4 regions of the Hymenobacter chitinivorans DSM 11115 genome follow, and region 2 is predicted to be linked to each of the others. Evidence: riboswitches for the same ligand, from Rfam matches in the RefSeq annotation. Region 2 holds a riboswitch; each other region holds the start of a gene.
The links. A riboswitch is a leader RNA that binds a small molecule or an ion and turns the genes downstream of it on or off. The one in region 2 is predicted to bind S-adenosylmethionine.
Positions count from the first base shown of each region.

Region 1: linked by a shared signal. The riboswitch ahead of CLV45_RS01320 (phosphoadenylyl-sulfate reductase) and the one ahead of CLV45_RS14375 (O-acetylhomoserine aminocarboxypropyltransferase/cysteine synthase family protein) in region 2 are both predicted to bind S-adenosylmethionine.
Region 3: linked by a shared signal. The riboswitch ahead of CLV45_RS03500 (ATP-grasp domain-containing protein) and the one ahead of CLV45_RS14375 (O-acetylhomoserine aminocarboxypropyltransferase/cysteine synthase family protein) in region 2 are both predicted to bind S-adenosylmethionine.
Region 4: linked by a shared signal. The riboswitch ahead of metH (methionine synthase) and the one ahead of CLV45_RS14375 (O-acetylhomoserine aminocarboxypropyltransferase/cysteine synthase family protein) in region 2 are both predicted to bind S-adenosylmethionine.

Region 1 covers NZ_PGFA01000001.1:350,218-356,024, reverse strand. Annotated here, with positions in the region: gene pbpC (penicillin-binding protein 1C) at 1-1,908, shown strand, start outside; SAM riboswitch class I at 2,231-2,322, shown strand; gene CLV45_RS01320 (phosphoadenylyl-sulfate reductase) at 2,605-3,369, shown strand; gene cysD (sulfate adenylyltransferase subunit CysD) at 3,500-4,411, shown strand; gene CLV45_RS01310 (sulfate adenylyltransferase subunit 1) at 4,504-5,781, shown strand.
Region 2 covers NZ_PGFA01000002.1:180,042-185,848, reverse strand. Annotated here, with positions in the region: gene CLV45_RS14390 (lysylphosphatidylglycerol synthase transmembrane domain-containing protein) at 336-1,403, shown strand; gene CLV45_RS14385 (hypothetical protein) at 1,482-1,898, opposite strand; gene CLV45_RS14380 (LysM peptidoglycan-binding domain-containing protein) at 2,125-2,433, shown strand; SAM riboswitch class I at 2,610-2,722, shown strand; gene CLV45_RS14375 (O-acetylhomoserine aminocarboxypropyltransferase/cysteine synthase family protein) at 3,099-4,484, shown strand; gene CLV45_RS14370 (homoserine O-acetyltransferase family protein) at 4,751-5,782, shown strand; gene CLV45_RS14365 (homoserine dehydrogenase) at 5,760-5,807, shown strand, end outside.
Region 3 covers NZ_PGFA01000001.1:851,226-857,032, reverse strand. Annotated here, with positions in the region: gene CLV45_RS03515 (universal stress protein) at 1-337, opposite strand, end outside; gene CLV45_RS03510 (dicarboxylate/amino acid:cation symporter) at 617-1,948, shown strand; gene CLV45_RS03505 (DUF4886 domain-containing protein) at 2,006-3,013, shown strand; SAM riboswitch class I at 3,185-3,278, shown strand; gene CLV45_RS03500 (ATP-grasp domain-containing protein) at 3,704-4,708, shown strand; gene CLV45_RS03495 (LLM class flavin-dependent oxidoreductase) at 4,750-5,775, shown strand.
Region 4 covers NZ_PGFA01000003.1:317,777-323,583, reverse strand. Annotated here, with positions in the region: gene CLV45_RS18305 (PA14 domain-containing protein) at 1-1,625, opposite strand, end outside; SAM riboswitch class I at 1,787-1,896, shown strand; gene metH (methionine synthase) at 1,968-5,687, shown strand.

The DNA.
Region 1 (5,807 bases), on a different contig from region 2:
CTTTACCTGAATCTGGTGCCCTACGGCGGCAACATCGAAGGCGTGAAGTCGGCGGCCCTGCTTTACTTCCAGCAGCCGCCCGACTACCTTTCCCTAGCCCAGACCGTGACTCTGGCCATCATCCCTAACCGGCCCCGGGGCCTAGTGCTGGGCCGCCACAACGAGGCCATCCGGCAGGAGCGCAACCGGTGGCTGCGCCGCTTCGGCCGGCAGGGCCTGTTTCCGCGGCAAGATGTGGAAGACGCCCTGCTGGAGCCGCTCGACGTGCAGCGCCACGCGGCACCCACGCTGGCGCCCCACCTGGCCCGGCGCCTGGTGCGGCAGTTTCCGGGCCGGGCCAGCGTGGCCTCCACGCTGCAGCGCGGCAAGCAGGCCAAGGCCGAAGACCTGACCCGCAACTACGTGCGCCGCCTCCACGAGCTGGGCATCAGCAACGCGGCCGTGCTGGTCGTCAACAACCAAACGCGGGCCGTGGAAGCCTACGTGGGCTCGGCCGATTTTCAGGACAACGTCACCAAAGGCCAGAACGACGGGGTGCAGGCCGTTCGGTCGCCGGGCAGTACGCTCAAGCCCTTTCTGTACGCCCTGGCCCTGGACAAAGGCCTGGTGACGCCCAAGCTGCTGCTGCCCGACGTGCCCACCAACTTCGGCGGCTACCAGCCCGAAAACTTCGACAAGCGCTGCAACGGCGAAGTGCCCCTGGAACGCGCCCTGGCCTATTCGCTCAACATTCCGGCCGTGCGGGTGCTTTCGGAGCTGGGCGTACCCACCTTTACCACCCAGCTGCGGGCCGCCGGCTTCCGAACCGTAGCCAAACGTGCCCCCCACCTGGGGCTGAGCACCATTCTGGGCGGCTGCGGTGCTACGCTGGAGGAGCTGACCAACCTCTACGTGACCCTAGCCAACGGCGGCCGCTACGCCCCGCTGCGCCAGGCCAGGAAGAATGAAGCCCAGGCTGAAAATCAAAACCAAAAACAGCCCGCCAAACCAATTCAGAGTTCAGAATCCGGAATTCAACATTCCCAATTATTCTCCGACGGCGCGGCCTTTCTCATTACCGACATCCTGGCCCAGCTTACCCGCCCCGATTTGCCCGTGGGCTACGAAACCAGCATCCGCCTGCCCAAGATTGCCTGGAAAACCGGCACCAGCTACGGCCGCCGCGACGCCTGGAGCATCGGCTACAACAAGGAATACACCATCGGGGTGTGGGTCGGCAACTTCAGCGGGCAGGGCAGCCCGGCCCTCACCGGCTCCGACATTGCCACGCCCCTGCTCTTCGATTTGTTCAACGCTCTGGCTTACAACTCGCCCAACAACTGGTTTCAGCCGCCCGCCAGCCTCGATTTCCGGCTGGTCTGCGCCGAAACCGGCCGGCCACCGGGGGAAAACTGCCCCAACCAGATTATCGACTATTTCCTGCCCGGCGTGTCGGCGGGGTTGCGCTGCCAGCACCAGAAAGAAGTGCTGCTCTCGGCCGATGGGCAGTATACTTACTGCCGGGCCTGCGCCCCGGCTACCGGCTACCGGCGGGAGCTGTACCCCAACCTGCTACCGGAAGTAGCCGCTTTCAAGGAAGCCCAGGGCATTCCGTACCGCCGCCTGCCGCCCCACAACCCCGCCTGCCAGCTCGTGCGCGGCAGCCGCGACCAGGCCCCGAGCATTACCTCGCCCTTGGCCAACACCGAGTACGTGCTCAACAAGGGCGAACAGCAGCAGCTCCTGCTCAGCTGCACCACCGACAACGAAGTGCGCCAGGTGTCGTGGTACGTCAACGACCAGTTTCTGCGCACGGCCCCGGCCACCGAGCGGATTTTCTTCCGCCCGCCGCCCGGAGCCCTCAAAATTTCCTGCGCCGACGACCACGGCCGCAACACCGATATCCGGATTGTGGTCCAGGAATTCTAGTCGGGACCTGCTTGAGCTTCGCCGTTTTGCTCCTTTGCCTTTCGGGCCAGGTAGTGGCCTGGGCTGCCCGAAAGGCTCATTCTGCTTGGTTAAGCCGCAAGGGGAAAGCGGATAATTATAGCAGTTTGGCATGCTTTCCATAACTTATAGTTATACCACAAAGTCATACTAAACCACCCTCAAATATCTACATAAACAGGTATCGTACAGACCATTGAAGTCAAATTCACCAAAATTATATACTTCGCCAGCTTATAACTTGCAATTATAAAATTCCTGCTATTACCTTTGTAGCACCAATTCTTTACCCATCAAAGGATTGTTTTTATACAGAGGCGTGGAGAGACAGGCTCAACGAAGCGCCGGCAACCATCCGCAAATGCGGAACGGTGCCAAGTCCTGACCATATAAAAACAACAACGCCGTGAAAACCTTGTCCAACGCCCGCACTTTCTCGACCACCTCCGCTGCTCTACAGCATGGATGTTGTGGCATGATGTGCTGTCCGTGTTGGTAGCAGGCCACGCCCCCTCCTTTTCCTGCCCGTGCCCTAAGCTCCGCTAGCTGAGCTGCTCCCGCACAACCCGTTTTCCGACTACCGCAGGATAGTCGGCCCTGGCTTACACAACCCATTTGTGCCCCGGGCTTCCTACCGCCGGCTTTTCCTCGCTGGAAAAGCCACATCCTCCCCGCATCATGCAAGTAGCCTCAGAGGCGCTGGTCATTGGCCTGCGTCAGCAGCTGGCCGGGCATTCAGCCTTGGAAGTACTCACGGCCGTGGCCGCGCAGTTTCCGGGTCAGGCCATTTTCTCGACTTCCTTCGGCCTCGAAGACCAGATTATCACCCACCTGATTTTCGAGCACAACCTGCCCATCAAGGTCTTCACCCTCGACACGGCCCGCAACTTCCAGGAAACCTACTCTACTTGGAATAAAACGCTGCTGCGCTACGGTAAAGCCATTGAGCCCTACTTCCCCCAGCAAGCCGCCGTGGAGCAGCTCCTGCTCGAAAAAGGCCCCAACAGCTTCTACGACAGCGTGGACAACCGCAAGGAATGCTGCGGCATCCGCAAAGTAGAGCCGCTGCGGCGGGCGTTGCGGGGCCAGCAGGCGTGGTTTACCGGCATCCGGGCCGAGCAGTCGGCCAACCGCCAGGACATGCACGCCGTGGAGTGGGACGCGGGCCATCAGCTCCTCAAGTTTCACCCCTTGTTCGACTGGACCTTCGAGCAGTGCTGGGACTTCGTGCACGCACACAGCATCCCGTTCAACCCCCTGCACCAGCAGGGCTTCGTGAGCATCGGCTGCGCGCCCTGCACCCGGGCCATCCGGGCCGGCGAGGATTTCCGGGCCGGACGCTGGTGGTGGGAAGACCAGTCGGCCAAGGAATGCGGGCTGCACAGCACCCACAACGGCCCCGACCCAGTGGTCGAGCCCGTCAACGCTTTTACTCTGGGCTGAAAAACAGAACGTCATGTCGAGTAGCGCGAGACATCCCGCGTGCTGACGTTGCCAAACCAATTTGATTACTACTGCACGCGAGATGCTTCGGCTGCGCCTCTGCATGACGACCTACTTAAGCGAACCTAGCATGAGTACCCCTCACTTCGATTACCTCGACCGGCTGGAAGCCGAAGCCATTCATATTCTGCGGGAAGTTGCGGGCCAGTTTGAGCGGCCGGCCCTGCTGTTTTCGGGTGGCAAAGACTCCATCGTGCTGACGCGCCTGGCCGAAAAAGCCTTCCGCCCCGGCCGCTTCCCCTTCCCGCTGGTGCACGTCGATACCGGCCACAACTTCCCCGAAGTGCTTAAGTTCCGCGACTCCTTGGCGGCCGAGCTGGGCGAAAAGCTCATCGTGCGTAGCGTGGAAGATACCATCAAGCGGCAGCGCCTGCGCGAGCCGGGCGGCAAGTTCCCGAGCCGCAACCCGCTGCAAACCTACACCCTGCTCGAAACCATCGAGGAGTTCCAGTTCGACGCCTGCATCGGCGGGGCCCGGCGCGACGAGGAAAAGGCCCGGGCCAAGGAGCGTATCTTCTCCGTGCGCGACGAGTTTGGCCAGTGGGACCCCAAGCGCCAGCGGCCCGAGCTCTGGAACGTGTACAACGGCCGGATTCAGCGCGGCGAAAATGTGCGCGTGTTCCCGATTTCCAACTGGACCGAGCTCGACGTGTGGCGCTACATTCAGCGCGAGAATATTCCCCTGCCCAGCATCTACTTCGGCCACCCGCGCACCTGCGTGGTCCTGCCCAGCGGCCAACTCCTGGGCCTCAACGAGCACCTGCGCCTCGACGAAACCGACGAAATCGTGGAGCGGCAAGTGCGCTTCCGCACCGTCGGCGACTCGACCTGCACGGCCGCCGTGGAAAGCGACGCGGCTACCATCGACGACATCATTGAGGACCTGCTCAGCGCCAAAGTCAGCGAGCGGGGCGCCACCCGCCTCGACGACAACATCTCCGAAGCCGGCATGGAAGACCGCAAGCGCAACGGCTATTTCTAACCAATTAGTTGTCAGTTGCTAGTTGTCGGTTGTCAGTTTTTTCTGCTGGCCGATACCGAACAACCGACAACGAACAACCGACAACTAACCTCATGGATCTTCTCCGATTTATTACCTGCGGCAGCGTTGACGATGGCAAAAGCACGCTGATTGGCCGTTTGCTCTACGATTCTGACTCGGTGTCCTTGGACGTGCTGGCGGCCCTGGAAAACCGGCCCACCGTGCACGGCACCGTAGATTTGGCCTTGCTCACCGACGGCCTGCGCGCCGAGCGGGAACAGGGCATTACCATCGACGTGGCCTACAAGTATTTTACCACGCCGCGCCGCAAGTTTATCATCACCGACGCGCCCGGCCACGTGCAGTACACCCGCAACATGGTCACCGGCGCTTCGACGGCTGATTTGGCCATTGTACTGGTTGATGCCCGGCAGGGCGTGGTGGAACAGACCCGCCGCCACTCGCTGATTGCCTCGCTCGTGGGCATCCGGCACTTTGTGCTGGCCGTGAACAAGATGGATCTGGTGGGCAACGACGAAGCGGTATTCGACCAGATTGTGGCCGACTACGCCGCCGTGGCCGACCAGCTCAAGCTGCCCCAGGTGACGGCCATTCCGATTAGCGCCTTGCTCGGCGACAATATCGTGGCCCGCTCCAAAAACCTGGGCTGGTACACCGGCCCGAGCCTGCTGGAGCATCTGGAAAGCGTGCCGGCTTTCGAGGAAGCCAGCATTGCCGAGCCCCGCTTTCAGGTGCAGTTCGTGATTCGGCCCCAGACCGACGACTACCCCGACTACCGCGGCTACGCCGGCCGCATCCAGAGCGGGGAGTACCGCCGCGGCGACCGGGTCCACATCCTGCCCAGCGGCCAGGAGTCGGTGATTGAGGCCATTGAGGTAGATCAGCAGGAAGTGGAAAGCGCCGCCGCACCCCAGGCCGTCATCATCCGCCTGGCCGACGACGTGGACATCAGCCGCGGCGACTCCATCGTGCCCGTCGGCAGCCAGATTCACGTGGCCAAGGAGCTGGAAGCCACGATTTGCTGGATGGACGAGCGGCCCCTGTGGCCCGGCCGCAAGCTGCTCGTGCAGCACCACTCGTCGGTGGTGAAGGCCGTCGTATCGGCCATTACTTATAAGGTGAACGTGCGCACGTTTGGCCGCGCCGCCACTGAGTCGGCCCAGCTGAACGACATCGTCGGCATCCGCCTCAAAACGGCCAGCCCGCTCGTGGTGGATTCCTACCAGCAGAACCGCGCCACCGGCGCCTTTATCCTGGTCGATGAGCTCAGCGGCGACACGCTGGCCGCCGGCATGGTCGACGCCATGCAGAACAGCTTCGTGCCCGAACCATTGGGCTTCACGATTTGAGAACTGAGAATTGAGAACCTAGAGCT
Region 2 (5,807 bases):
AGAAGACCGAGGCCCTCTTACCCGCACTCCGCAGCGCCGATAACGCTGGCCCGGTTCCGGGCCTTACTGAATAGCAGCATAACAATAGAAAATAAGATAACGAATAGAATAGATAAGGATAGTTCTAGCATAGCCGACTCAACTTCTTTCCAGGGAAAGGTTTTTGTCGTATTGGTTGATTAAAAGTGCGGAAAGCCGGGCAAGCCCGGAAAAAAAATACACCAACCGGGCGTTTATCGGTATCAAGCGGGGCCTTGGGCAATTCAACTCCGCCGCTGAGCTGCTGATAGGCTGAAGAATACCTATTTTTGCGCACCTCACCCTTCGCTTACCGCATGCCGCTCACCCAGCAGAACAACCAGGAGCAGCAACTGCTCGACAAGCTCAAGCCCTCCCGCATCATCTTGCCGGTGCTGATTGGCCTGAGCGTGGTCGGCTTTATGTTCTGGCGCAGCTACCAGCCCGGCGACCTGGCCCCACTGGGCGCGGCCAAGCTCCACTGGCTGCTGATTATGCTGGCCGTGCTGGTCGCCCGCGACCTGGGCTACATCTACCGTATCCGCCACATTTCGGAGCGGGTGCTGAGCTGGCGCCAGAGCCTGGACGTGATTATGATCTGGGAATTTGCGTCCTGCGTGCTACCCTCGGCGGTGGGTGGTACGGCCGTCGCCTCGTTTATTCTGAACAAGGAGGGAATTTCGCTGGGCAAGTCCTTGGCCTACGTGATGGTTACGGCCCTGCTCGACAACCTCTACTACGTGGTGACCGTGCCCCTGGTAGTGTGGCTGGCCGGCGACGCCCTCTACCCCCACGAGGCTCTGCAGGGCGGCTTGGTGGCCACGCTCAAAATTGCCTTCATCGTGAGCTACGTGCTGGTCACGCTGTATGCGCTGCTGATGCTGTACGCCATTTTCGTGAACCCTGAGTCGGTGAAGCGGCTGCTGGTGCGGCTCTTCTCCATCCGGGGGCTGCGGCGCTGGCGGGCCAAGGCTTACCAGCACGGCAACGAAGTGGTGTGGGCCTCGGCCCAGCTCCGCGGCAACGGGGCCGGCTACTGGCTGCGGGCCGTGGGCTCCACGTTCTTCGTCTGGACGGCCCGCTACCTGGTTATTGGCTGCATCATTGCCGCCTTCGTCGACGTGAGCTGGGGCGAGTTTCTGCTGATTTTTGGCCGTAACCTGACCTACAAAGTTATTCTGCTCATTGCCATTACACCCGGCGGGGCGGGCATTGCCGAGGGTGCTTTCCCGACCTTCTTCGGCAAGTTTATCGGCACGCCCACCATGACCAACTTCGTGGTGCTGCTCTACCGCATGGTCACGTACTACCTGTATCTGCTGCTGGGTGCCGTGTTTTTGCCGCGCTGGGTGGCGCGGGTATTCAGTGCTCCCAAAACGACTTAGTCCGGTAGCATAACCAACCAAAAAAGGCCCTTCCGCGCAGTGCGGAAGGGCCTTTTTATTGCTGAGCAGAAGCTACAACTATTCTTTTTCCAGGCGCAACTCGGCACCTTCGGGGCTTTTCAAGGTGAGCTTATCGTCGGTCAGCGTTACCACGTCGAAGCTGTTGCTGGTGGTAGCGCCGTCAGGAGTCAGCATGATTTTCTTGTTGGGCTGGTCGAAGGTGTACTTGCCATTGACGGCCCCGGCGGGCGAGGTCATGTTGTACTGCCCGTTGGCGAAGAACGTAATCCGCTCGTCTTCCTGCGTATCTGTCTGCTTTACTTTGTCGCCGCCGGCGCTTAGCTCCTTATCGGTTTTCCAGACCTTGCTTTCGGTGCCGTAGAGCATGTTGACGCCTTCGACTTTGCCTTCCTTGCTACCGCAAGAAGCCAAAAACAGGACCATAAATGCCAGCAGGCTGGCCAGCACACGAGAGGAAGTGGGGAGAGTTTTCATGAGGAAAGAAAGGGTTTTGGGGAAAGACACAAACAACCCGGCAGTCGGCCATGCGAAAGCCAGTGTTGCGGTTCTTACGCGGCAAAAGCTAAAGAGTTAGCCCAGTAGCGCGGAGCTTGCGTGGTTACAACCTAATACCGACGAAGGGCGTAAGAGGCCCTGATACCGTGGCCGTCAGGCAGATGCGGCATCTTCCACTCCCCCTCACCTTAACCGACACATACTCATGGGACTGTTCGATTTCCTCAGCAATAAAGGCGAAGAAAAACCGGTTCAACCCGCCGCCAAGCCCGCCGCCGGTGGCACCGATTTTTTTGGCAATAACACCGCCGCCGGCACGCCCGCGGCGCAACCCGCCGCCGCAAAAGGCGACTCTTACACTGTTGTCAGCGGTGATTCGCTGTCCAAGATTGCCAAGCACCACTACGGGGACGCCTCGAAGTGGCACCAGATTTACGAAGCCAACAAAGCCATTATCGGCGCTAACCCCGACCATATCGAAGTGGGTCAGCAGCTTACGTTACCTACTCTTTAGGTCCTTTTTGCAGAAAAAGGTTGGAAACGCCGTCCGAGCTTCGGGCGGCGTTTTTTTCTGCCCGATTTTTTGGAAAAACAAAAAAACCTTTGGCAGGATTTGGTCTTCTCAATTCCAGCAGTACATTTGCAGTCACCAACCCGGTACTCTCCCAGAACGATGGGACAGTTTGAAAGAATTTATACAGAAGCGGCGAGAGAACAGGCTCCCTGACCCGCTGGCAACCTTCATCTGATGAAAGGTGCCAATTCCTGCCCGCCCGGCGTAAGGCCCGCGGGAGCTATAAGTCGAGTACCATGGAAAACACCCCCGCTTCCGCTTTTCTGTTCCCATCCGCTGCCGCCGCCTCCGGGCTCGCTGCCGAGCCGATGGGTTTGCGCGTTTCCGCCGGCTTAGCTGTTGCCGGCCGAATGCGAATGTGCTGTTGGACCCCGTGTTGTTGCTGTTGCTAGCCTCCTGAGCGCCTAGCTTCTCCCCTCCCCCTCTCTTTTTCCTGGCTTGCCCTCTGCTTACGGCCACTTGCTGGCCTACTTCGGCGCAGGGTTTGGCCTGGCTCCGACACAGCCCGCTCCCGGGCTCCGGATGCCACCCTGGTTGTTCAAATCCAAACGCAACCAGTTGACAATCTGAAACTTCAATTTCAAGACTTCTAACCCAGCCGTATCATGTCCACGCAAGCCCTACAATTCGAGACCCTGCAACTCCACGCCGGCCAGCAGCCCGACCCCGTCACCGGGGCCCGCGCCGTGCCGCTCTACCAAACGACTTCCTACGTGTTTAAGAATGCCGAGCACGGGGCCAATTTGTTTGCGCTGAAGGAGTTTGGCAACATCTACACCCGGCTGATGAACCCCACCACCGACGTGTTTGAGCAACGCGTGGCGGCTTTGGAAGGTGGGGTGGCGGCGCTGGCCACGGGCTCGGGGCAGGCGGCCCAGTTTATTGCCCTGAACAACATTCTGCAGGCCGGCGACAATTTCGTGAGCAGCTCCCACCTCTACGGTGGTACTTACAACCAGTTTAAAGTGGCTTTCAAGCGTCTGGGCATCGAAGTGCGCTTCGCCGACGCCGACAACCCGGCCAGCTTTGAGACCCTAATTGACGAGAATACCAAGGCCCTGTACCTGGAAACCATCGGCAACCCGAGCTTCAGCATTCCCGACTTCGAGCGGATTGCCGCCATTGCCGACAAGCACGACCTGCCCTTGGTGGTCGACAACACCTTCGGGGCGGGCGGCTACCTGTTCCGCCCCCTGGAGCACGGGGCCCACATCGTGGTAGAATCGGCTACGAAGTGGATTGGCGGCCATGGCACGAGCATCGGCGGCGTAATTGTGGACGGTGGCAAGTATGACTTCGGCAACGGCAAGTTTCCGCAGTTCACCGAGCCTTCGGAAGGCTACCACGGCCTGGTATTCAACGACGTATTCGGCAAGAACGGGCCCTTTGGCAACATTGCCTTCATCATCCGGGCCCGGGTGGAAGGCCTGCGCGACTTCGGCCCCGCCATCAGCCCGTTCAACTCCTGGCAGCTGCTCATCGGCCTCGAAACCCTGAGCTTGCGCGTGGACCGCACCGTGGAAAACGCCCTGCGCATTGCCACCTGGCTGGAGCAGCACCCGCAGGTGGAAAGTGTGAATTATCCGGGTCTGAAAAGCAGCCCCTACCACGCTTTGGCCCAGAAATACCTCAAGCGCGGCTTCGGCGGCGTGCTGACCTTCAGCATCAAGGGCAGCAAGGAAACGGCCACTCAGTTTATCGACAACCTAAAGCTGGTGAGCCATTTGGCCAACGTGGGCGACGCCAAAACGCTGATTATCCAGCCCTCGGCCACCACGCACCAGCAGCTTTCGGAAGAGGAACAGCGCGCCGCCGGCGTAACGCCCACTTCCCTGCGCTTGTCGGTCGGTATTGAGCATTTTGATGATATCCGCGCGGATCTGGCCCAGGCCTTTGACGCCGTACGTAACGCGGCTCCCACGACTTCCGATGACGAGGAGGACGCCGTGGTGCAGCCCGAAGTAGAACACGCTGCCCCGCTGGAGGTCTAAAGTAGAGAGGAGACGGGGCGGGCAATGAGAGTGGCCCGCCTGCTCCAGCTACGGCAGCGCCGTGAATGGCAGGATGAGGAGTTGTGAGAGAGGAATCATCCTGACCATTCCGCAATAGCCCGGGTTGAGCCGGCACCGGTCCACCAAACGCTTCATTGGGTGGGACTGATGTAAGAGGACCAGCCGGCTCGGCCCGCGTGCTATTGTATTGCTATTCAACCCCCGCTGCCCCAGTGGCGCCGGGTTTCCCAACCACCTATTGCCTCATGAATCAGCCCCGGCTTTTGAACCTACCAGCGGGCCTCTTGCTCGAAAGTGGCGCGACGCTGGCTCCGGTGCAGATAGCCTACCACACCTTCGGCACCCTGAACGAGGCCCGCGACAATGTGGTGTGGGTGTGCCACGCCCTGACGGCCAATGCCGACGTGCTCAGCTGGTGGGCCGGCCTGTTTGGTGCCGACTGCTATTTCGACCCGGCCGACTGGTTTGTCGTCTGCGCCAACATTCTGGGCTCCTGCTACGGCAGCACCGGTCCGCTCACGCCCGCGGGGCCCGCGGCGGAACCGCTCTACCAGCAGTTTCCCCTGGTCACGATTCGGGACTTGGTAGCGGCCCACGAGGCGCTGCGGCTGGAGTTGGGCCTGACCAGAATTCACACCCTGATTGGCGGCTCTTTGGGCGGGCAACAGGCGTTGGAATGGGCTATTCTGCGGCCCGAGGTGTTTGCCAACCTGGTGGTACTAGCCACCAACGCCCAACATTCGCCCTGGGGAATTGCCTTCAACGAAGCCCAGCGGCTGGCTATTTTCGCCGACACTACCTACCACGAAGCCACGCCCACCGGCGGGCAGCGCGGCCTGAAAGCCGCCCGGGCTACGGCCCTGCTCAGCTACCGTAGCTACGACGCCTACGGCCGCACCCAGGCCGAAACCGACCCCGACCGGCTCGACGAGTTCCGGGCCAGCTCCTACCAGCAGCACCAGGGCGACAAACTCGTGGCCCGCTTCAACGCCTACAGCTACGTCGCCTTGTCGCGCACGATGGACACGCACCACCTGGGGCGGGGCCGGGGCAGTATTGCGGCGGCCCTGGGCCAGATCCGGGCCCGGACGCTGGTGCTCAGCATCAGCTCCGACGTGCTGTTTCCGCCCGCCGAGCAGCAGCTGCTGGCCCGCCACATTTCGGGCGCCACCTACGCCGCCATGGATTCCGAGTTTGGCCACGACGGTTTTCTGATTGAAACCGTCCAGATAACCCAGTTTTTAGAGCAGTTCTATGTCCCCAGTCTCGTCCATTAACCCGGCCGTGTCGGCCATTGCCGCT
Region 3 (5,807 bases), on a different contig from region 2:
CGATGCCCCGCTCGGCCACGACTTCCAGCACTGAATCGACCAGGCTGGAGGTGCGCAGCAGCTCGGTAACCGGCACGTCGGGTGCCAGCTGCTGCCCTTCGGCCATGAGCTCGTGCATCTGGTGCTTGATTTTCTGCAGGTACTTGAGCATAAACACGTCTCCGAGGCTACTGCCGCCGATGCGGCCCCCGGACGAGCTGAAGCGGGGCGTGTCGTTGTGCTCCTCCACGTGCAGCAGCGTGACGCCGCCGCTGGTGCGCTGGGCCAGCCGCATAGCCACCTCGAAGGCGTGGTGGGCCGCGGGCGAAAAATCAGTGGGAACCAGGATGTTTTTCATGGCAGTTGGAATGTAGTGAGCAACGCAAGGGCAACGGTACGCGCAAATGGCTCCCAAACCGGCCGGGACGACGACAACCCGGCGCGGTTTATCAACCTGGATAATATATTCAATTTTTATAATTATTACAACAGTTTGATTACTATACCCCGCTTTATTTCCCCGTTGCCCCAGTCAATTCCGGGTATCTTCACGCCCAATCGTTTTATCCTCTACTCCTGCCCCCGGAATTCAGAGCAGGAAAATCCTGGCTTCTCTTGGCCGGCTCGGCCCTTATCTATGAAGAAACTCTCGTCCAATCTCACCGTGCAGGTTCTGACGGCCATTACGCTGGGCGTACTGGTTGGGGCGCTGTTCCCCGGCTTCGGGGCGGCCCTGAAGCCCATCGGCGACACGTTTATCAACCTGATTAAGATGCTCATTGCCCCCATCATCTTCCTGACGGTGGTGCTGGGCATCGGCGGCATGGGCGACCTGAAAAAGGTGGGCCGGGTGGGCGGCAAGGCCCTGCTTTACTTTGAAATCGTGACGACCCTGGCCTTGGTCATCGGCATTACGGCGGCCAACCTGAGCCGGCCCGGCCACGGCATCGACGCCCGGGCCTCGGTGGCCACGCAAACCGCGGCCCAGGCCGCCGAAGCTTCCAAGTACACGGCTCAGGCCGGCGAAATGAACTGGGTGGAGTTTTTCACCCACGTGGTGCCCCACAGCGTGGTGGGCGCCTTTGCCGAGGGCGACGTGCTGCAGGTGCTGCTCTTTGCCGTGCTGTTTGGCCTGGCTTTGGGCCGGATTCCGGCTACGTACAGCCAGCCCCTGATTGGCACCTTCGAGCGGTTGTCGCACGTGATGTTTGCCGTGCTGGGCCTGGTCATGAAACTGGCGCCGCTGGGTGCGTTTGGGGGTATGGCCTTTACCATCGGCAAGTATGGCCTGGCCACGCTGCTGCCGCTGGGCAAGCTGATGCTGGTGGTGTACCTGACTATGTTTTTGTTCATTTTCGGGGTCCTGAACCTGATTATGCGCTACTACGGGCTGAGCCTGTGGCGTTACCTGGGCTTTATTAAGGAGGAAATTCTGCTGGTACTGGGCACGTCCTCGTCGGAGTCGGCTTTGCCGCGCATGATTGATAAGCTGGAGCGCTACGGCTGCTCCCGCTCGGTGGCCGGCCTGGTTATTCCGACGGGCTATTCCTTCAACCTCGACGGCACGAGTATCTACCTCAGCATTGCCGTTATTTTCCTGGCCCAGGCCTTCGACATCGAGCTTTCCCTCACCCAGGAGCTGACGTTGATTGGCATTCTGATGCTGACCAGCAAAGGCGCGGCGGGCGTTACGGGCTCGGGCTTTATCGTGCTGGCCTCCACGCTGGCTGCTACCAAGGTTATTCCCGTCGAAGGCGTGGCCCTGCTGCTGGGCGTCGACCGGTTTATGAGTGAGGCCCGGGCCATTACCAACGTCATCGGCAATGGGGTGGCGACGCTGGTTATTGCCAAAAGTGAGGGCGAGTTTGACGAGCAGCGCCACCAGCTGGCCCTGCAAGGCGTGCTGGCCCCGGCCGAGTCGGACCTGGTGCCGGTAGCGGTACCGCCCCACCCCAATGAAAGGATTTAGCAGCGCGAATCCGTTACTTTTGCCATCCGGCTTGCTCTTTTGCGCGTCGTTTTTGCTATGCTTTTTCCCCGGTTTCGGCTTCGCCTTTCCCCTGTTACTGTTTTCCTGCTCGGCCTCTTAGCCCCGTGCGGCAGCCGAGCCCAGCAGGCCCCGCCTAAGCCCCAAACCATTCTCTTCGTCGGCAACAGCTTTTTCCACGGCCGCTACAACCCCGTATTTAGCTACAACGCCGCAGCCATTACCATCGAGCGGGTCGGGAAGCAGAAAATCGGGGATTGGGGCGGAATTCCGGCCATTTTCAAGAAGTTTGCCGACGAAGCCGGCCTGGCCTACGAAGTGCACCTGCAGTGCATCAACGGCGAGTCCCTCAAGCTGCACTTCGACAGCGCCCAGTACACTCTGCGGCAGCCCCGCTGGAATACCGTGGTGCTGCAGGAGCACAGCATGTACCCGCTACCGGCCCGCCGCTCCGGCCACCCCGACACCTTCCGGGACTACTCGACCCGCATCGAGCAGCTCGTGCACCAGGCCAACCCGACGGCCCGGCTGTATTTCTACCAAACCTGGGCCCGGGCCGACCAGACCTACCCCGCGGGCAAGGCGTATTCCGGCCTGCCCCTCGACTCGATGAGCCAGGATTTGCACCGCGGCTACTATGGCGCGGCCCGGCTTAACGGCCGTTTCACGGGCGTGGCCCCGGCCGGCGACGCCTGGCTGCGGGCCATCCAGGCCGGCGTGGCGTTGCGCAACCCCTACCAGCCCGAAGCCGGCAAGCTCAACCTCTGGGGCGAAGACCACTACCACCCCAGCGCCGCCGGGGCCTACCTGAATGCCTGCGTGCTGTTCGGCGAAATTACGGGCTACGACCCGCGCCGCCTGGGCCCCCAGGAGCAGGCCGCCGCCGCCCTGGGTTTGTTGCCAACCGATGCCGTAGCCCTGCAGCGCGTGGCCGCCGAGCAGGTGCTGGCCGCCCGCCCCGCGGCTTTTTCGACGGCGGGCGGCCAGCAAAAAACCGGGAAAGGCAAGACCAAAGTAAAAACCAAAGCGGCCCGCCAGCTGCCCTAAAGCGGCTTTGCCAGATTGTTGAAAAAGCTCCGGGGAACCTCTCCGGGGCTTTTTTGTTGGTAGGCTACGCTGCGTTTACAAGGTTTCGGAGGCGGAGCCCGGCCGGGGGTTGTAACTGTGCCGCGCGCTGCCTTACCTTTGCCGAGTCAATTCTTTCTGACCAAAGGATTGTTTTTATACAGAGGCGTGGAGAGACAGGCTCGACGATACGCCGGCAACCCCCAGTGATGAGCTGGAACGGTGCCAAGTCCTGACCATATAAAAACAAGTTGCCGTGGACACTGCCAACAACTTTTCTGCCCTTTCCGCTGCTTTCGTAGCCCAACTCCAGTCTGCCCCGGCCGCCGTCTGTTGTTGGCCTCTGGCTGGCGCGGGCTGTTGTTGGCCTCTGGCTGGCGCGGGCTGTTGTTGCTAGTTTCCTTTTTCCCCTCTAGCCCGCTGACCGCCTAGCTTCCGTGCTTGCGGTCCTGCCCCGCTGCTCTGGCTCCTAGCCCGCAGCTACCCCCGTCTGTCTGGTTTTACCCGAACAGTATTCTGCTGCGTTGCGGCGCGTCTGTTGGGTTTGGCTCTATGCGGGGCTCTTAGCGCTAAGCAACTAGCCGCAAGCTTCTGCTCTTTCGGATTTTTCCGGCCCGCCGCTTTTCCGCGGCCGGGCCCTTCCCCTGTCACACATATTTTTCCATACAACCCATGGCCCAGCCCCAAAAGCCGATTGGCATTTATTACGAGCACCCCGAATGGTTCAAGCCCCTGTTTGCCGAGCTGGACCGCCGGGGCCTGCCCTACGAAAAGATTGACGCCGCCCACCACCTCTTCGACCCCTCCGAAACCGAGAGCCGCTACTCGCTGGTCGTGAACCGGATGAGCTCCTCGGCCTACCTGCGCGGCCACGGCCAGGGCATTTTCCACACCGCCGGCTTTGCCACCCACCTGGAGCGTATCGGTACGCGCATCATCAACGGCTCGGCGGCTACGGCCATCGAAACCAACAAGGCCCGGCAACTCTCCCTCTTTGCCTCCCTGGGTTTGAAATACCCCAAATCCTTCGTCGTCAACCACGCCTCCCGCGTGCCCGACGCCGCCCGGCAGCTGCAGTTCCCCATCGTGGTGAAAGTCAACATCGGCGGCAGCGGCGCGGGCATTATCCGCTTCGACACCATCGAGGGCGTGGAAGCGGCCGTAGCAGCCAATCAGATTGATCTGGGCATCGACCAGACGGCCCTGGTGCAGGAGTACGTAACGCCCCGCGGCGGCAACATCCACCGCGTCGAAACCCTCGACGGCAAGTTTCTTTACGCCATGAAGGTGTTTACGACCGGGGAAAGCTTCAACCTCTGCCCCGCCGAAATCTGCCAGATTCCCGAGGAAACGTCGGCCGAGTTCTGCCTCACCGAAGCCCCCAAGAAAGGCATTCAGGTGGAAGCCTTTACCCCCCCGGCCGAGGTAATTGCCGCCGTGGAGCGCATCGTGGCCGCCGCCAAAATCGACGTGGGTGGCATCGAGTACCTCATCGACGACCGCACCGGCGACGTGCTCTTCTACGACGTCAACGCCCTGTCCAACTTCGTGGCCGACGCCGTGAACGTAGTCGGCTTCGACCCTTATTCCCGCTTCGTCGACTACCTCGAAAGCCAGCTGCCCGGCGTAGCCGCCACGGCCTACGCCACTGAAGTGGCCGCAGTAGCAGCCGAGTAAACAGCACATTACTCACATTCAACCACATTCCGCACATTAAAATGAGATACGGATATTGGATGCCCGTTTTTGGCGGGTGGCTGCGCAACGTCGAAGACGAAAACATGCGCGCCGACTGGGACTACGTCAAGACCCTGGCCCAGCGCAGTGAGGACCTGGGCTACGACCTGTCTTTGATTGCCGAACTCAACCTGAACGACATCAAGGGCGAGGAAGCTCCCAGCCTGGATGCCTGGAGCACGGCCGCCGCCCTGGCCGCCGTGACCAAGAAAATCGAGCTGATGGTGGCCGTGCGGCCTACCTTCCACTCCCCCGCTTTGCTGGCCAAGCAGGCCGCCAACATCGACCACATCAGCAACGGCCGCCTGTCATTGAACGTGGTATCGTCGTGGTGGCAGGATGAGGCCAAGAAGTACGGCGTGCACTTCGAGCAGCACGATGACCGCTACGCCCGCACCGCCGAGTGGCTGCACGTGGTGGACAATATGTGGAAGCAGGACCACTTTACCTTCGAAGGCAAGTTCTACAAGGTCACCGACTCCATTCTGCAGCCCAAGCCCGTGTCGCGCCCCCGGCCGTTTATCTACGCCGGCGGTGAGTCGGAAGCCGCCAAAAACATGATTGCCGCCCAGTGCGACGGCTACGTGATGCACGGCGACGAGCCCGCGGCCATCGGCCGCCGCATCCAGGACTTGAGCCAGCGCCGCGACAAGCTGGGTTTGCCGCCCATGAAGTTCGGCGTCGCCGCCTACTCGGTGGTCCGCAACACCGACGCCGAGGTCAAAAAGGAGCTGGAGCGCATTACCAACGTGCAGGGCTCAGCGGCCGGCTACAAAAATTACCAGCAGTGGCTGGCCGGCACCCAGCTCGAAAACCAGGTTTCGTTGCAAGACTATTCGGTGTCCAACCGGGGCCTGCGCTCCGGCCTCACCGGCACCCCCGACCAGGTAGCCGAGCGCATTGCTGCCTTCGAAGCCGTGGGCGTCGACCTCTTCCTGCTCCAGTGCAGCCCCCAGCTCGAGGAAATGGAGCGGTTCTCGGAAGCCGTCATTCAGGTGCTGGCCTAGAACCTTAACGTTTGTAGCTAGACCGTCATTCC
Region 4 (5,807 bases), on a different contig from region 2:
ACCGGGCGGGTGCCGCCGTAGCCCCGGGCCGTGAGCCGCACCGAGTCGACGCCCTGCTGCACGAGGTAGCGGCGCACCACCCGGGCCCGCTGCTCCGACAACAGCAGATTTTTGGCCGGCTCACCCACGTTGTCGGTGTGGCCGGCAATTTCGAGCTGCAGCCCGGGCTGCTCCCGCAGCTTTTGCACCAGGGCGTTCAGCAGCGGCCGGGACGATGGCAGCAGCGTGGCCGTGCTCTGGGTGAAGTACAGCTGGGACAAGGTTACGGCTGCCCCTTTGCTCAGCGCACTCAGGTCGGGCAGCTCTACCACCGGCTCCGCTACCCGAATAGGCACTGCTGAGGGCTTAGCAACTACCGGCCGGGCTGGTCGGGCTACGGCTAACACGGGCTTGGGCGCAGCTACCGGGACTTTCGCGGGCCGCGCCACCACCGTAACCGGCGCGGGTTCGGGCAGCGGCCGGGGCAGCTCCGGGTACAGAAACTGCTGGGGTATCACGGTCAGTCCGGCGCGGTCCTTGGCGGCAAAAGCAGCTTCCAACGTAGCCGGGTTGCCCAGCGCCGCCGGCCGGGCCCACGAGAGGATGGCCCGCGAAACGCCCTGCACATTTTTGTAAGTCAGGTCGATGCGGTACAGCTGCCCGGCCTGCAGATTGTACACCATATCCACGGGAATCGGGGGCTTGCGGGGCCGGAAATACTCGGGTTCGTACTTCTCCATGGCCAGCACATTTTCGTCGGCAAAGCGCACGTCGGTGGCATCGTCCCACTCGGTATGCAGCACGTAAATCCCGGATTCGGGGGCCAGGACGTAGCCCGTCCAGCGCACCGAGAAGCCCTGTCCCGGCACGCCGGGCGCAGGCGCGGTGCCGCGCCAGGTCACGTTCACCTTCGGCTCTACCCGGCTGTGCACCGCCGCTCCCCGCACCGAGCCGGCATAGTACGTGGCTTGCAACCCGATACCGCCCGGCAGCCGGCCGGGCACCGTCACGCCGCGACTGGGTTTGACGGCCGTAGCCGTTGTCGGGGCCGTTTTAGTGGCTGGTGCGGCCATGCTGCTGATGGCTCCGCGCGTGGGAGCAGCCGGAAGTTTTGCCGCAAAGGGCTGGGCGGCAGCGGGCAGACTCACGTACAGATTACTGGTCGGGACGGGTACCGGCTCGGCGGTGGAGCCGGGTAGCTGCCAGGCCAGTAAAGCCTTCGTATCCCGCTCTACCTGGTAGTATTCTACCCGCACCGAGTAGTAGCGGCCCGCGGTAAGTTTCATTTGCGCAGTGTAACGCGTGACGGGCTGGTCGACCCAGGAGTCCAGGATCTGGTGCCCACCGACCCAGACGCGCATGCCGTCGTCGGAGGCCATGACGAAGGTATAGGTGCCGGTTTTGGGGGCTAGCACGAAGCCCGTCCACCGCGCCGAAAACCACGTGCCGGGCACCCCCGGTGCCGGGGCCACGAAATATTTGATGGGCTGACCAGGGCCGCTTTGCCGCCGACTCCAGTCGAAATTGACAGCCGGGTCGACGCGGGTTAGCACTAGCTTTTCGAAGTTTTTGCCGTCGTAATACTGACCCCGCAGGCCGTGCTCAGCGGGCGGCGGCGCCTGGGCTTGCAGCACACCGGGCAGCATGAGTAAAAGAGCTGTGAGAGCTCGACTGGGTAAGAGTAAGGTCATAGCAGCGGCAGATAATCCAGAATTATGGCCCGAATAAAGGCAGGTAGGGCAAGTCGTAACGCCCCAAGGTCGCCTAAAATTGGATTCTGGAATTTCCTGCGCTATCTTCGCTTTGTTACTTATCCAGAAAGACCGAGGGATTGGGCCCGACGACGTCTTAGCAACCTGAAATAAAACAAGGTGCTAACTCCCATTCTAGAGCTGCGGCTCTGGAAGAAGATAAGAACAGGACGCGCCCCTGCGCGGCTCTTTCTGGATAGGCACTTTTTCGCCGCTAGTTTCCTTAACTGAGCCGATATGCAACCGACGACGCTCCGCCCCGACTCCCCGCTTTACGACATTCTCCAGCAGCGCATCCTCGTGCTCGATGGCGCCATGGGCACCATGATTCAGCGCCACAAGCTGGAGGAAACCGACTTCCGCGGCTCCCGCTTCCAGGACCACCCCAAGCCCTTGCGCGGCAACAACGACTTGCTCAGCCTGACCCGCCCCGACATCATCCGGGGCATTCACGCCGATTACTTCGCCGCCGGGGCCGACATGGTGGAAACCAACACCTTCAGCGGCACCACCATTGCCCAGGCCGACTACGGCTTGGAGCATATCGTGTATGAGCTCAACTTCGAGTCGGCCCGCATTGCCAAGGAAGTAGCCGACGAATTCACGGCCCAGAACCCGCAGAAGCCCCGCTTCGTGGCCGGCGCCATTGGGCCCACCAACCGCACGGCGTCGTTGTCGCCCGACGTGAACCGGCCCGGCTTCCGCGCCGTGACCTTCGACGAGCTGGCCACGGCCTACCTGGAGCAGGTGCGCGGCCTGGTAGAAGGCGGCTCGGATACGCTGCTCATCGAAACCATCTTCGACACGCTTAATGCCAAGGCCGCCCTGTACGCGGTGCAGAAGTTCTTCGACGAGGGCGGCAAAGTGGTGCCGGTCATGATTTCGGGCACGATTACCGACGCCTCGGGCCGCACCTTGAGCGGGCAGACCGTGGAGGCTTTCTGGAACTCTATCAGCCACTTACCCCTGCTGAGCGTGGGCCTGAACTGCGCCCTCGGGGCCGACCAGCTCCAGGTCTACGTCAAGGAGCTGAGCCGCATTGCCGACGTGCATATTTCGGCTTACCCCAACGCCGGTCTGCCGAATGCCTTTGGTGGTTATGATGAGTCGGCCCAGGAATTTGCGGCCGTCGTGGAGAACTACCTCAAGGACGGCATCGTGACGGTGGCCGGGGGCTGCTGCGGCACCACGCCCCAGCACATTGCCGAGCTGGCCAAGCTGGCCGAGAAATACCAGCCCCGGAAGTTGCCCCAGGTGCCCCAAGCCACCCGTTTGGCCGGTCTGGAGCCCTTCGGTATTTACCCCGATTCGTTGTTTGTCAACGTGGGGGAGCGGTGCAACGTGACTGGCTCCCGCGCCTTTGCCCGCCTCATCCGGACCGGCGCCTACGAGCAGGCCTTGCAGGTGGCCCGTGACCAGGTGGAAGGCGGCGCCCAGGTCCTGGACGTGAACATGGACGAGGGCATGCTCGACTCGGAGCAGGCCATGACGACGTTTTTGAACCTGATTGCCTCCGAGCCCGACATTTCCCGGGTGCCGGTCATGATTGACTCCTCGAAGTGGAGCGTGCTCGAAGCCGGCCTCAAGTGCGTGCAGGGCAAGAGTATCGTCAACTCGATTTCGCTCAAGGAAGGCGAGGAAGTATTCAAGGAGCGGGCCCGCACCGTGCGCGCCTACGGAGCCGCCATGGTCGTCATGGCCTTCGACGAAAACGGCCAGGCCGACTCCTTCGAGAAGCGCATCGAAATCTGTCAGCGCAGCTATAATATTCTGGTGAACGAAGTCGGTTTCCCGGCCCAGGACATCATTTTCGACCCCAACATCCTGACCGTGGGCACCGGCATGGAGGAACACCGCAACTACGCGCTGGACTTCATCGAGGCCGTGCGGTGGATTAAACAGAACCTGCCCGGCGCCCTGACCAGCGGCGGGGTCAGCAACATCAGCTTCTCGTTCCGCGGCAACGACGTGGTGCGCGAGGCCATGCACTCGGCCTTCCTCTACCACGCCATCCGGGCCGGCCTCGACATGGGCATCGTGAACCCCAGCCAGCTGGGCGTCTACGACGAAATTCCCAAGGATTTGCTCGAACTGGTGGAAGACGTGCTGCTCAACCGCCGCCCCGACGCCACCGAGCGGCTGGTCGACTTTGCCGACACCGTCAAGCAAAAGGACAAGGCCGAAGTAGTAGCCGACGCCTGGCGCAGCCTGCCCGTGGCCGAGCGGCTGCAACACGCTCTGGTGAAGGGCATTACCGAGTTTATCGACCAGGACACCGAGGAAGTTCGCCAACAAGTGGGCCGCCCCCTGGAAGTAATCGAAGGCCCGCTGATGGCCGGCATGAACGTGGTGGGGGACCTGTTTGGGGCCGGCAAAATGTTCCTGCCCCAGGTGGTAAAGTCGGCGCGGGTGATGAAGAAAGCCGTGGCCTATCTGGAGCCCTACCTGCTGGCCGACAAGCAGGGCTCAGAGCGGCAGACGGCGGGTAAAATCCTGCTGGCCACCGTGAAAGGCGACGTGCACGACATCGGCAAGAACATCGTGGGCGTGGTGCTGGCCTGCAACAACTTCGACATCGTGGACCTGGGCGTGATGGTGCCCCTGGAGCGGATTCTGGACGAAGCCGTGAAGCAGCAGGTCGACGTTATCGGCCTCAGCGGGTTGATTACCCCGAGTCTGGATGAAATGGTATACGTGGCCCAGGAAATGGAAAAGCGCGGCCTGCAAACTCCCCTGCTCATCGGTGGGGCCACCACCTCCCGCCTGCACGCGGCGGTGAAGATTGCGCCCCACTACTCCGGTGCCGTGGTGCACGTGCACGACGCCTCCCGCTCGGTGGGCGTGGCCGCCAGCCTGCTCGGCTCCAGCCACGAAACCTACGCCCGCGCCGTGCACGACGAGTACACGACCCTGCGCAACGACTACGCCGGCCGGCAGCGCGAGAAAAACTACCTGCCCATCGAGGCGGCCCGGGCCAACGGCTTTAAGTCGGACTGGGACGCGGTGGCCATTACCAAACCGACTTTCCTGGGCACCAAAGTCCTCGACAACTACCCGCTGGCCGAGCTGGCCGAATACATCGACTGGACGCCCTTCTTCCACACCTGGGAGCTGAAGGGCCGCTACCCGCGCATTCTGGAGGACGAAACCCTGGGCGAAGCCGCCACCAAGCTCTTCGCCGATGCCCAGGCCATGCTGCAGAAAGTCATTGCCGAAAACCTGCTCACGGCCCGGGCCGTGGTGGGCTTCTGGCCCGCCAACACCGTCGGCTACGACACCATCGAAGTGTATACCGACGAGCAGCGCGACACCCTGGCTACCGAGTTCTTCACCCTGCGCCAGCAAAGTGAAAAGGCCCCTGGCGTCCCCAATATTGCCTTCTCCGACTTCCTGGCGCCCAAGGAGTCGGGCCGGGCCGACTACCTCGGCGGCTTTGCCGTCACGGCCGGTTTGGGCATCGAAAAGCTTATCGAGCAGTTTGAGGCCGACCACGACGACTACTCCGTCATCATGATCAAGGCCCTGGCCGACCGGCTGGCCGAAGCTTTTGCCGAGCGCCTCCACCAGCGGGTGCGGGAAGAGTTCTGGGGCTACGCATCCGACGAAAAGCTCAGCAACGACGACCTGATTCAGGAGAAATACCGCGGCGTCCGGCCCGCGCCCGGCTACCCCGGCTGCCCCGACCACACCGAGAAAATCACCCTGTTCCAGCTCCTCGACGCCGAAAATCAGACCGAAATCAAGCTCACCGAAAACCTGGCCATGTACCCGGCTTCCTCGGTCAGCGGCCTTTACTACGCCCACCCCGAGTCGCGCTACTTCGGCCTGGGCAAAATCGGCCGGGACCAGGTCGAGGACATTGCCCAGCGCAAAAACATGCCGCTGCCCGAGCTGGAACGGTGGTTGTCGCCGAACCTGAACTACGACAATACCGCCGTGCCCGTCACGGCTTTGTAAAAACCAAACTCCCCTCCTTCCTTCAAGGAGGGGTGGCCGAAGGCCGGGGTGGTTTGTCATTGTTTAGTTGGGTATTTCAGCCGTGAACTATTCAACTAAACAACGATTATCAACCACCCC